Martelella endophytica: one gene and its partner. The protein of the gene in region 1 interacts with the protein of each later gene in a pairwise test. Links are inferred from orthologs where the notes say so. Each region holds a gene or a part of one and is shown on either strand. Other genes may lie near its edges.

Region 1 (6,149 bases):
GCCGGCGAGGTGTCGATACCGCTCTGGGTCATGCTGATTGGCGCGCTTGGCATTTCGTTTGGCCTGGTGCTGTTCGGCCCCAAGCTGATCGGCATGGTCGGCAGTCAGATCACCAAGCTCAATCCGATGCGGGCCTATTGCGTGGCGCTCTCGGCCGCAGTCACCGTGATCGCCGCATCCTGGCTGGGATTGCCGGTGAGCTCCACCCACATCGCGGTCGGCGGCGTCTTCGGTGTCGGCTTCTTTCGCGAGTGGTACACGGAAAGGCGCGCCCGTCGGCTTTCGCAGGAGCGGCCGGCCCATCGCAGGCTGCCGGGGCAGGAACGCGCCCGTCGCAAGCTCGTCCGCCGCTCCCATTTCATGACGATCATCGCCGCATGGGTGATCACGGTGCCCGCCGCCGCACTTTTATCGGCTGCATGCTTCCTGCTGCTGCGGGCAATCGGGTTCTAATGAAGTCCACGAGGCCCGATTGCGGTTCGATGCAGCAGGAATGTGCTGGTTGAAAGTCAGCTGCCGGGCGACAGTAGGGACTCGCTTTTCGGGCCGATGAAAAGACAACGCATGCGACGCTCTACCTTAACCAGGATGCTGCCTCGCTGCTGGAACGCTGGTTTCGGTAGCGGTGTCTATGGGGTAAAAAGCATGAAGGTGCAGCAAGGCAATGCTGCACCTTCAAGATTGCTGCGCCACCGCCCGACGGGGAGATTGAGCATCGACCCGGAAATGGCGCCTAATAGCGCCAGCGACGTTGCTTTTTCATTGATCAGAAGACCGGGACGACCGCGCCGCCATAGGTGGTTTCGATGAAGCTGCGGATTTCATCGGACTGATAGATCTCGACGAACTGCTTGACCCAGTCGGCGTCGGCATCTTCCGTGCGGGCGACGATCACATTGGCGTAGGGGCTGTCGGGGCTTTCGATGGCGATCGAGTCCTCGATCGGGTTGAAACCGGCATCAAGCGCATAATTGGTGTTGATCGCGGCCACCGAAACATCGTTGAGAACACGCGGCAGCTGGGCTGCATCCAACTCGAGAATGTCGATATTCTTGGGGTTTTCGACGATGTCCAGCGGCGTTGCCTTCAGGCCGATGCCATCGGCAAGCTTGATGACGCCCTTGTCCTGCAGCAATAGCAACGCGCGGCCGCCATTGGTCGGGTCGTTCGGGATCGCCACGCGGGCGTTTTCCGGAATGTCATCGACGCTTTCGACCTTGTTGGAATAGATGCCCATCGGCGTGATGATCGTCTTGCCGACGGCCGTCAGTTCATATCCGCGATCGGCAACCTGGTTGTCGAGGTAGGGGACGTGCTGGAAGCTGTTGAGATCGAGGTCGCCGTCGTTCAGCGCCTGGTTGGGCACGACGTAATCGCTGAAGGTCGCGATCTCGACATCAAACCCCTGCTCCTTGGCCAGCTTCTGGACCTGTTCGAGGATTTCCTCATGCGCGCCGGGCGTGACGCCGACTATGATCTTGTCCTTGGCGAGTGCGGAACCTGCAGCAAGGCCGGCCGCGATGGTGAGAGCGGCGAATATCGATACGCGTTTCATTTCGTGTCCTTAGGGCGCGGTCACTCCGGGTTTGCCGGCCACGCTCGGTTTCCTGTGATGTTTTGATTGTTTAGCGGCCGGACGGGTGTCTCTGAAGAAATCCGGTTTCCAAAGTGCGTCCACTGACGCAATTTCTTGCCAAAGAACTGGCGCGCCCGGCTGACGGTCTGGCAGGCGCGCCAATAGGTCTTACCAGGTCGGCGTGATGGCGCCCTTGAACTGCTCTTCGATGTAGGCCTTGACTTCCGGGCTGTGGTAGCTCTCGACGAAGGTCTTCACCCAGTCGGCATCCTTGTCTTCGGCGCGCACCGCAATGACGCCGACATAGGGAGCCTTGGCGCCTTCGCGGAAGAGCGAATCGTTGACCGGGTTGAGGCCGGCATCGAGCGCGTAATTGGTGGTGATCAGCGCCACGTCAACATCGCCGAGCGCGCGCGGGAGTTGGGCGGCATCGAGCTCAACAAACTTGTAGTCGTGCGGATTGTCGACGACATCTAGCACGGTCGCGCGCACGCCGACCCCTTCGGTCAGGCCGATCATGCCCTGATCTTCAAGCATCAGAAGGGCGCGGGCGCCATTGCTCGGATCGTTGGGAAGCGCAAAGGTCGCTCCGTCCGGAATACCTTCCTTGCTGTCGATCTTGCTGGAATAGCCGGCCATCGGGAAGTTCACCGACTGGGCGACGCTGACGAGATCGAACCCGCGATCGGCGACCTGATTGTCGAGATAGGGCTGATGCTGGAACGAGTTGATATCGAGGTCGCCATCGGCCAGGGCCTGATTGGGCACGACGTAGTCGGAGAATTCGATCACGTCGAGGTCGAGGCCCTTCTCGGCGGCCACTTCCTTGACCTTCTCGACGATCTGGGCATGCGGGCCGGGCGTGACGCCGACCTTCTTGGTCTCGGCGTGCGCCAGACCGGCGGAGAGGAGGGCCGCCAATACCGCGGTGGTCATCAGTTTCTTCATGACAGTTCCTGTTTTCTCGGGAGGGGAATTTGCATCGGGCTTCGCTTTGACGAAGGCCTTACTGGCTCCGGTTTTTCTTGTCAAAGCCGCGCGCCAGCCGGTCGCCGGCACTCTGGATGGCCTGCACCAGCACGATCAGCACGACGACAACCGCCAGCATGACACCGGGCATGAAGCGCTGATAGCCATAGCGGATACCGAGGTCGCCGAGACCGCCGCCGCCGACGGCGCCGACCATGGCGGAATAGCCGATCAGGCTGACGATGGTGAGCGTGAAGGCAAGCGTGATGGCGGGCTTCGATTCCGCCAGCAGCACCTTGATGACGATCTGCATCGGCGTCGCGCCCATGGCGCGCGCGGCCTCGATCAGCCCCTTGTCGACCTCCCGGATCGCGCTTTCCACAAGGCGCGCGAAGAACGGGATGGTGGCAACCGTCAGCGGCACGATCGCGGCCTGGGTGCCGATCGACGTGCCCGCGATCAGCCGCGTGAACGGAATGATCGCGACCACGAGGATGATGAAGGGGGTGGACCGCGTCGCATTGACGATCAGGCCGACAATGCGGTTGAGCATCGGCGCCTGCAGCAGTTCGCCCTTGCCGCTCGTGGCAAGGAAAATGCCGATCGGCAGGCCGAGCGCGGTTCCGATCAGGCCGGAAACGATGACCATCTGCAGCGTCTGCAGCGTTCCCCTGGTCAGAAGAGAGATGAGCATATCAGGCGACATAGCCGACGACCTCCGCGTTCAGACCGGTTTGGGCATAGAATTGATCCGCCTTCTGCATCACCGCCGGATCTGCCGAATAGGCGACATAGAGCGTGCCGTAAGGTTCTCCCGCGATCTCGTCGACAGTGCCGGCGATGATATTGACCGGGCTTTCAAGCACCGTCATCAGCTGAGAGACCAGCGGCTGATCGGCGGTCTCTCCGAAGAAGCGCAGGCGCAGCAGCGCGTTCGATCCGGGTTTCGGCGCGGCGATCACCTGCCGGCCGATCCAGTCCGGGAGACTGCCGCCCGGCAGGGCCGCCAGCATCGAGCGGGTGGTTTCGTGCTCAGGCGCGGTGAAGACATTGAAGGTGCGGCCGCTTTCGACGATCTGGCCCTTGTCCATCACCGCGACCCGCGAGGTGACGGCCTTGACCACTTCCATTTCGTGCGTGATCAGCAGCACGGTCAGGCCGAGATCGCGGTTGATCGTCTTCAGGAGGCCGAGAATCTGCTGGGTCGTTTCCGGGTCGAGCGCCGATGTCGCCTCGTCCGACAGAAGCAGCTTCGGCTCGGAGGCCAGCGCGCGGGCGATGCCGACCCGCTGCTTCTGTCCGCCGGAAAGCTGGGCCGGGTAATGGCGCGTGCGCTCCGACAGGCCGACGAGATCGATCAGCGGCTCGATCCGCTTCTTGATATCCTGCTTTGCCACGCCCGCGATCTCGAGCGGCATGGCGACGTTGTCGTAGACCGTGCGTGATGACAGCAGGTTGAAGTGCTGGAAAATCATGCCGATCGAGCGCCGGACGGAGCGAAGCGCCACCTCGTCAAGCGCCGCGACATCCGTGCCATCAACGATGACGCGGCCTTCGCTCGGACGCTCGAGACCGTTGACCAGGCGCACAAGCGTCGACTTGCCGGCGCCCGAGCGCCCGATAATGCCGGTGATTGCGCCACGCGGGACACTGTAGCTGATATTGTCGAGCGCTCTGAAAGCCTTCCTGCCGGTTTCCCGGCTGTTGAAGGACTTGGTCACATTTTCAAAGCTGACCATCGGCGAGCCGGTTTCAACAACCGACTGCTCGGCCAGGCCGGAGACATGTTCTGCCATCGGATTCTCTTCTGCTGCGCTGGAAACCGGCGAGAAAACCTGCAGGAAACCGCTTGGAAAAGGTTGGCAATCCGTTAGCACTCCGGACCCGATGTTTTCAAATCGAAAATGTCAGCGGGCCGACATGGCGGAGGAATAGGAGGTGTTTTGCGCGAGACGAGACAGTAATGAACAAAAGGCTGCCGCCCGGCGACCGCGTCCGAATGGCGTATCATCTTGAGCGGGAGCGTGCCCGGAGCAGCCATGGTTGGCAGACCGCGCCAATCATAAGCGTCGGCATTGCCACATTTTTACCTTGGTCTGTTTTCGGAACGGCTGGCGGGGACATGCGTTTATCCGGCAGAAGCGAATGCAACTTCGCTATCACGCCTGAGAAAACCAAGGAGGTTAAGATGCCTGCCATCGATAAATCCAAAATTCTCATCATGGCGACCAATGGCTACGAGCGCTCGGAACTGCGCGTTCCGCTCGACGAATTGAAGAAGCGCGGTGCCGCAGTCACCATAGCATCCTTCGAAAAGGGCCCGATCAAGAGCTGGGACGAGAAGGACTGGGGCGACAGCGTCGACGCGGACATCACGCTCGATGACGTTGATGTCAACGACTATGACGCGCTTGTCCTGCCGGGCGGTCAGATCAACCCGGACGTGTTGCGCACCAGCGACGCTGCCGTCGGCATCGTCAAGGCTTTCGCAGCCTCCGGCCGCATCATCGCCGCCATCTGCCACGGCCCGTGGATGCTGGTCGAGGCCGGGATCGTGAAGGGCCGCGACGTGACCTCGTATCACTCGATCCAGACCGACCTGAAGAATGCAGGTGCCAACTGGCACGATCATGAAGTGGTGACCGACAACGGCATCATTACCTCGCGTTCGCCGAAGGACCTCGAAGCCTTCGTCGACAAGATCGTCGAGGAGGTTGAGGAAGGCCGCCACGAACGCCGCGCCGCCTGACGCTACGCGCTGACCGACTGGTTTTGACCGCCGTCTCCCGAAAGGAGGCGGCGGTCTTGCGTTCTGACAACGCTTCGTGCGGAAGTTCCTACCGGATGGTAACAAAGTCGTTGCGCCGCTGCCCCGGACATGTTCATCTCCGGGCGTCGCGTGCCGGTGGCGCGCGTCGAAGGATCAAGCGGGCACGGGCCCGTGCCGGGACAAAGGGTTGGGAGGCTGCGATGGACCCGCTTCTGCGCCGCAGGGAGCATTTCATTTCGCGCGACGATGTCTGCGCGCTGATCGAGAAACTCGCCGACAATCTCATCAACATCAGGGATGAGACCGGGGAATTCCTGCTCCGGCTTGAGGACGGCCGGGTGATCGACACCAAGGGCTGGGCCGGCTGGGAGTGGACCCACGGCATCGGTCTCTACGGGCTGTGGAAATACCGGGAAATGACCGGCAGCGACAAGGCGCTTGCCATCATCGAGCAATGGTTCGCCGACCGTCTTGCCGAGGGGACGCCGACCAGGAACGTCAACACGGTCGCGCCGTTCCTGACGCTTGCCCATCTCTACGAGACGACCCGCAACCCGGTGTGGCGGCCTTATCTTCAGGCCTGGGCGGAATGGGTGATGCATGAGATGCCGCGTACCGAAGAGGGTGGCCTGCAGCATATCGTCTACAATTCGGTCAACCACCAGCAGATGTGGGACGACACGCTGATGATGAGCGTGCTGCCGCTGGCCAAGATCGGGCTCGTGCTTGATCGGCCGGACTATGTCGAGGAGGCGAAATACCAGTTCCTCGTCCACACCCAGTATCTCGCCGATCGCCGGAGCGGGTTGTGGTTCCACGGCTGGACCTTCGACG
Region 2 (6,314 bases), 1.9 Mb from region 1 along the record:
TCCGGTATGGCGGACGAGGCGGAGACGCCGTTCCAGGCGGTCGAGCAGACGCCGGCCACCAAGGAGGACCTGTTCGGCTTCTTCGGCCACCTTGAGGATGCCTTGGATGCGCGCGGTTATTTCCGCCCTGCCGACAAGCGACCGCGCATGATCGAGAACCTCCGCTCAGTCTTCACGCGCCGAGCCATGAGCCTGCAGGAAATCCATGTTCTAAGGGGTGTTATCTCCTCGTTTGATCGCTACCGGCGCAAGGAGAACGACGACAATGACTGAGGCTGCCGGCCCGGTCCTGGTGTTCGATTCGGGCATTGGCGGGCTCACCGTGCTGCGCGAGGCGCGGATGCTGATGCCGGAGCGCCGCTTCGTCTACGTTGCCGACACCGCGGCCTTCCCCTATGGCGACTGGGACGAGGAGGCGCTGTTGGCGCACATCCTTGCGCTTTTCGAACGGCTGATCGAGGATATACGGCCCGTCTGCGTCATCATCGCCTGCAATACCGCGTTCACGCTTGCGGGCGCTGCATTGCGGGCGCGGTTCACCGAGATGGATTTCGTCGGGACGGTTCCCGCCATCAAGCCGGCCGCCGAACGCACCGTGTCCGGTCTGATCTCGGTTCTGGCTACGCCGGTCACCGTCAAGCGCGATTACACCCGGACGCTGATCGAAAGCTTCGCCAGCCATTGCCACGCCCGGCTTGTCGGCTCCCGCTATCTGGCCGCACTTGCCGAGGACTATATCTGCGGCATCGAGGTTTCAGACAAGGCATTGTGGGACGAGATTGCGCCGTGCTTCGTCGAGGAGGAGGGGCGGCGCACCGACATCGTCGTGCTCGCCTGCACTCACTATCCTTTCCTTGCCAACCGGTTTCGCAAGCTCGCGCCGTGGCCGGTGGACTGGATCAACCCGGCAGAGGCAATTGCCCTGCAGGCCCGGCGGGTGATCGGCCGGCATGGCGGCGCAGATGCCATCAGCGGCCCCAATCCGGATTTCGCCGTCTTCACGGGCAATGCCAGCCCGGCGATGAAACGGCTGATGCAGGGCTTCGGCCTTTCCGTCGCCCCGCCTGCCTAGCCTCAGTCGAGGCCGGGGATCGGCACGCCGAAGGTCTGGGCGAGCAGCACCAGGTTCAGCGAAAGAACGGCGGCTGCACCGATGATGGCGAGCGCACCAATGAGACGGCCATTGGCGAATTCGCCCATCACCTTGCGGCTGCGGGTAAAGATCACCAGCGAAATCATCGGCACGGGGAGCGCGATCGACAGGATGATCTGGCTCACCACCAGTGCCTCGGTGGCATTCACGCCAAGCGCCACGACGACGAAGGCCGGCACCATGGTGATCAGCCGCCGCAGCCAGATCGGAATGCGGAAGCCGATGAAGCCTTGCATGATCATCTGGCCGGCCATGGTGCCGACGACCGAACTGGAAATGCCCGAGGCAATCAGCGAAATCAGAAAGGCGGCCGCCGCCGCGCCGCCGAGCAGTGGTGTCAGCATGTGGTAGGCGGTTTCGATTTCGGCGACTTCGCTGTGGCCGTTATGGAAGGCGCTCGCCGCCATCATCACCATCGCCATGTTGACGACGCCCGCAACGGCCAGTGCCAGCACCACCTCGACGTTCGAGAAGCGCAGCACGCGCCGCTTTTCGCTGTCGTTCTTGACGGCCACACGATGCTGGGTGAGCCCCGAATGCAGATAGACGGCGTGCGGCATGACGGTGGCGCCGATAATGCCGACGGCGATTGCAAGCGCGGTCGCATCCGGAATGTCCGGCCGCACCAGGTGGAAGCCGGCCTCACCCCAGGCGATCGGGGCAATGAACAGCTCCACGACATAGCAAAGACTGATGACGCCGATGAGGCTGCCGATGATCAGCTCCATCGGGCGGAAGCCGCGACTTTCAAACAGCAGGATGCCATAAGTGACAACCGCCGTGACACCCATGCCCGCCATCAGCGGCATATCGAACAGCAGCGCGAGGCCGATGGCACCACCGAGGAATTCCGCGAGATCCGTGGCCATCGCCGCGATCTCGCTGACGATCCAGGCAATGATGACCACGGGCTTGGAAAATTCGTCGCGACAGACTTCTGCGAGATTGCGGCCGGTGACGATCCCGAGCTTGGCCGACAGTGCCTGGAACAGCATGGCGATCAGGTTCGCAAACAGCACCACCCAAAGCAGGGCATAGCCATAGCCGGCGCCGGCCTGGATATTGGTCGCGTAGTTGCCAGGATCGACATAGGCAATCGAGGCGATCACGGCAGGGCCGGCAAAGAGCAGCGCCGCGCGCGGCCTCACCTTGCCGGATGCGAGCGCCTGCTCGATGGCCGTGTTGGTCCTGTCCGTCAGTGACGGGCGCTTGGAGGGCAGATCTGACATGGGGCGGGGCACACCGGTATTGTAGAATTATTCGAAATATAGCCTAGGCTACATATTTGTCAAACGTCGTTATCGGCGTCTCTGTTCCAACGAAAAGTTTGCCTTGCGCGGACCCTCAGGATAGAACGATACGAAGAGAATTTAGCCACGGCTACAGATTCGCCCGGCTGGGAAAGAGGGCAGCGGATGACGGAAGATGACAGAACGGCGGACGCAGAGGCGGCCGACCGATTTTCGAAGGTTCGCTCGGAGCGGGCGAGCGCGCTTCTGGAGGATTATACTGAACTCATCGCCGATCTCATGGCCGAGCATGGCGAGGCCCGCATCGCGGATATCGCCCGCTCCATGGGCGTGGCCCATCCGACCGCAACCAAGGCGGTGGCGCGCCTGAAGCGGGAAGGGCTCGCGACCTCGAGGCCCTATCGCGGCGTGTTTCTGACACCCGCCGGCGAGGCCATGGCGGAGGAGGCGCGTCAACGCCACGGTATCGTCCGCGACCTGCTTCTGGCCGTCGGCGTTCCGGCTGAAGCGGCCGAACTTGATGCGGAGGGGATCGAACACCACGTCTCGCACGATACGCTGCAGGCTTTCGCGGCCTTTCTCGAACGCAAGAACTGAGTTCGCGCCTGCTTGCGGTTTGATGTCCGATGGTTCATCATCCGATCATGACCAAGTATCTGATTTCCTTTCCGGCCGAGGCCATGGTCCTCAGCGACGCCGATCTCGAGCGCGCCGTCGTCGATTCGCATGCTGTGATCGAGGAAGCCAAGGCCGCGGGGGTCTATGTCTTCGGCGGAGGGATCGACGAGCAGGTCGACCCCGTTCTGGTGTCAGCCGACCACACCGTGTCCGTTTCGGTCTATCCGGGAAGCCGACTCAATGGCGGATTTACAGTTCTGGAGCTGCCCTCTCGCGAGGCTGCCATTGAATGGGCTGCCAAGATCGCTGCAGCCTGTCGCTGCCCGCAGGAGCTTCGCGCCTTCATGTACAACCCGGCAAGCTGAAACCGGCTCCGGTTTATATCGTGTGATGGTAGCGGCACTTAGCTGCCCGACATTCTGGTTTAGGCGTATCTCCGTCGACAGCAGGTGAGCCCGTTTGACCGCAAACCAAATCAGTCCCAGAACGGTCTCCCGGCTTCCTGCCGCGCCTCGTCGGGGGTGACGCCGATATCGCGCAGGTGGTCGTCGGAAAGCTGGAGCAGCACCAGTCGCTGGCGTCGCCGCTGTGGCCAGTGGACGAAGACTGTCCGCATCAGCCGTGCCGAAGCGCGCCGGAGTGTGCACAAAAGCATGGGGGATGCGGTTGAATCGATCTCGGTCATGGTTTTCCTCATCGGTTGATGACGAGGGATCTAGGCCGGATAGGCGCTTCAGTGTTTCGGTCGCCACCGAAGTATCGGGCGCTGACGTGGTGGCTGGCGGGTGCTAGATTGCGGCCATGACGAACATGGTCTCAGCCAATACGCTCGCATCCGTCGCCGCCCTGATCGGTGACGTCGCGCGGGCCAATATCCTCTCCGCCCTTCTCGGCGGACGGGCCCTGACGGCGGGCGAGCTTGCACAAGCGGCCGGCGTTTCGCCGCAGACGGCAAGCGGCCATCTCGCGCGCCTTGTCGACGGCGGGCTGGTCAGCGCCGACAAGCAAGGCCGGCATCGCTATTTCCGCCTTGCCTCGAACGAAATTGCCGACCTTCTCGAGCAACTGAGCGCCGTTTCCGCCGCAGGGCCGCGCCGCTACCGGCCGACCGGACCGAAGGACGAGGCGATGCGGGTGTCGCGAACCTGCTACGACCACATGGCGGGAACCATCGCGGTGGCGCTGACCGATGCGCTTGTCGAAGGCGGCCACGTCGAAATCGAGGGCCGCTCCGGGATCGTGACAGAAAAGGGGTCAGCCTACCTTCAGGGCTTCGGCATTCCGCTGGACCGCGCCGGCGAAAGCCGCCGTGTCTTCTGCCGCGCCTGCATGGACTGGAGCGAGCGGCGCTATCATCTCGGCGGCTGGCTTGGCGCTGCGGTGCTGCTGCGGTGCGAGGAACTGCACTGGGTTCGCCCGGTCAAGGACAGCAGGGCGCTGCGCCTCACCCGGGCCGGGCAGGCGGGGTTCTCCGAAGTCTTTGGCCTGCGCGAAGAGGTGCTGCGCATCGTCACATAAGCTGATAACGGAAAGCTGTGGAAACGCCTTCCGTGTCTCCACCGCCGCCGCTCCGACCTGATAGAACGGATGCAATCCACAGAAAGGGTATGACGCAGTGCAAGTCGACATCGATATGGGAACGACATCGACGGGTGACGTGGCCAAACTCGATATCGAGGAGCTGCTCGCGACCCGTCTTCTGGTGCAGGGCAATTCGGGCTCGGGCAAATCGCATCTTCTGCGGCGTCTTCTCGAACAATCGGCGAAATGGGTGCAGCAGGTCGTCATCGATCCCGAGGGCGACTTCGTCACGCTTTCCGATGCCTTTGGGCATATCGTCGTGGATGCCGAGCGCTCCGAAGGCGAGCTGATCGGTATTGCCAACCGCATCCGCCAGCATCGCGTTTCCTGTGTTCTGACGCTTGAAGGTCTGGAGCTCGAAGACCAGATGCGCGCCGCGGCCACCTTCCTGAATGCACTGTTCGATGCCGATCGCGACTACTGGTACCCGGTGCTGACCGTGGTCGACGAAGCGCAGATGTTCGCGCCGACCGCCGGCGGCGATGTGATCGAGGAGGTCCGCCGCCAGTCTCTCGGTGCGATGACCAACCTGATGTGCCGCGGCCGCAAGCGCGGGCTGGCCGGCGTGATCGCGACTCAGCGGCTGGCGAAGCTTGCCAAGAACGTCGCAGCCGAAGCCTCGAACTTCCTGATGGGCCGTACCTTCCTTGATATCGACATGGCGCGCGCCGCCGATCTTCTTGGCATGGACCGGCGCCAGGCGGAACAGTTTCGTGACCTGAAGCGCGGCAATTTTGTTGCGCTCGGCCCGGCGATGAGCCGCCGGCCGCAGAAGGTCACCATCGGCCCGGTTGAAACGTCGGCGCGATCATCGAGCCCGAAGCTGATGCCGCTGCCGGACAAGCCGGAGGATGTCGAGGACCTGATCTTCACACCGGATCCGGAGGATCTTGCGCGTCAGGCGACGGCGCCGCGCCGGGTCACGCCGCGGCCGCGGCCGACCGTCGAGATCATTGATCAGCTGTCGAAATCCTCCGAGACTTCAGAGGTTCACGAGCCGCGCGGTCCACGGGTCGCCGTGATGTCGGACGAGGAAAAGGCAGACTGGATAGCCATGACCCTGTCGGAAATCACCGGAAACCCGGATTCGGCTTTCCGTTCGGATTCAGAGCTTTATCAGGATTTCCTGATGCGTGGTCGGATGAAGCGGATTTCCGGCGCGCCGCTCTCCATGTCGGCCTTCAGGCGGCGACTCGCCATTGCCCGATCGGGCGCGGATGCAGCCATGGTGGAGAGCGAGGCCTGGCAGATGGCGCTGACGCTGCTCGACCATGTGACCGACGACCTGCAGGGCGTATTTTTGATGCTGGTGAAGGCGGCGCTAGCCGGTGAGCCTTGCCCTTCCGATCCGATGATCGCGCGGGCCTATGGCACCCATTCCACCCGCCGCGCCCGTCGCTTTCTCGACTGGTTCGAGGAGCAGGGCCTTGTTGTGCTCCACACCGAACCCGGCGGCAAGCGCATCGTCGCCTTCCCGGATCTCGACCGCCAGACCGAAGGCGGCGATCCGGACGCGCCGGTAGAGACCGTCGAACGTCGGGATGCGGCCGAGTAGGCGGCCTTCTATCGATCCTGAGAAGCGAGCTTCGCCTTCAGATCGGCCAGCACGAACAGCCGAATTGCCGACGACAGATTGACGTCGGCATCCCGCGTATCGTCGATCTCGCGCAACATCGCCGCCAGCGTGATGTCGCGCGTCTCGGCTATGGCTT

The links.
Region 2: the proteins of TM49_RS06495 (region 1) and mntR interact in binary tests that used the Escherichia coli proteins (3 or more experiments, as listed by UniProt). The link is inferred for Martelella endophytica from one-to-one orthologs.

The regions. Positions count from the first base shown.
Region 1 is NZ_CP010803.1:1,417,763-1,423,911, forward strand. What follows is about bases 2,292-5,053. They hold TM49_RS06495 (methionine ABC transporter ATP-binding protein), read right to left. Parts: upstream 4,342-5,053; coding sequence 3,241-4,341; downstream 2,292-3,240. Other genes in these bases: TM49_RS06485 (MetQ/NlpA family ABC transporter substrate-binding protein), read right to left, coding at 2,292-2,524; TM49_RS06490 (methionine ABC transporter permease), read right to left, coding at 2,583-3,251; TM49_RS06500 (type 1 glutamine amidotransferase domain-containing protein), read left to right, coding at 4,734-5,053. Outside these bases: TM49_RS06475 (inorganic phosphate transporter), read left to right, coding at 1-453; TM49_RS06480 (MetQ/NlpA family ABC transporter substrate-binding protein), read right to left, coding at 767-1,555; more of TM49_RS06485, read right to left, coding at 1,745-2,291; more of TM49_RS06500, read left to right, coding at 5,054-5,294; beta-galactosidase BglB, read left to right, coding at 5,516-6,149. UniProt on the Escherichia coli protein: Part of the ABC transporter complex MetNIQ involved in methionine import. Responsible for energy coupling to the transport system. It has also been shown to be involved in formyl-L-methionine transport.
Region 2 is NZ_CP010803.1:3,283,302-3,289,615, forward strand. What follows is about bases 1,358-4,284. They hold mntR (manganese-binding transcriptional regulator MntR), read left to right. Parts: upstream 1,358-2,568; coding sequence 2,569-3,000; downstream 3,001-4,284. Other genes in these bases: TM49_RS15000 (Nramp family divalent metal transporter), read right to left, coding at 1,358-2,382; TM49_RS15010 (YciI family protein), read left to right, coding at 3,030-3,386; TM49_RS23080 (DUF1127 domain-containing protein), read right to left, coding at 3,497-3,706; TM49_RS15020 (ArsR/SmtB family transcription factor), read left to right, coding at 3,823-4,284. In the rest of the region: TM49_RS14990 (RNA methyltransferase), read left to right, coding at 1-273; murI (glutamate racemase), read left to right, coding at 266-1,072; more of TM49_RS15000, read right to left, coding at 1,075-1,357; more of TM49_RS15020, read left to right, coding at 4,285-4,539; TM49_RS15025 (helicase HerA domain-containing protein), read left to right, coding at 4,637-6,157; TM49_RS15030 (ribbon-helix-helix domain-containing protein), read right to left, coding at 6,166-6,314.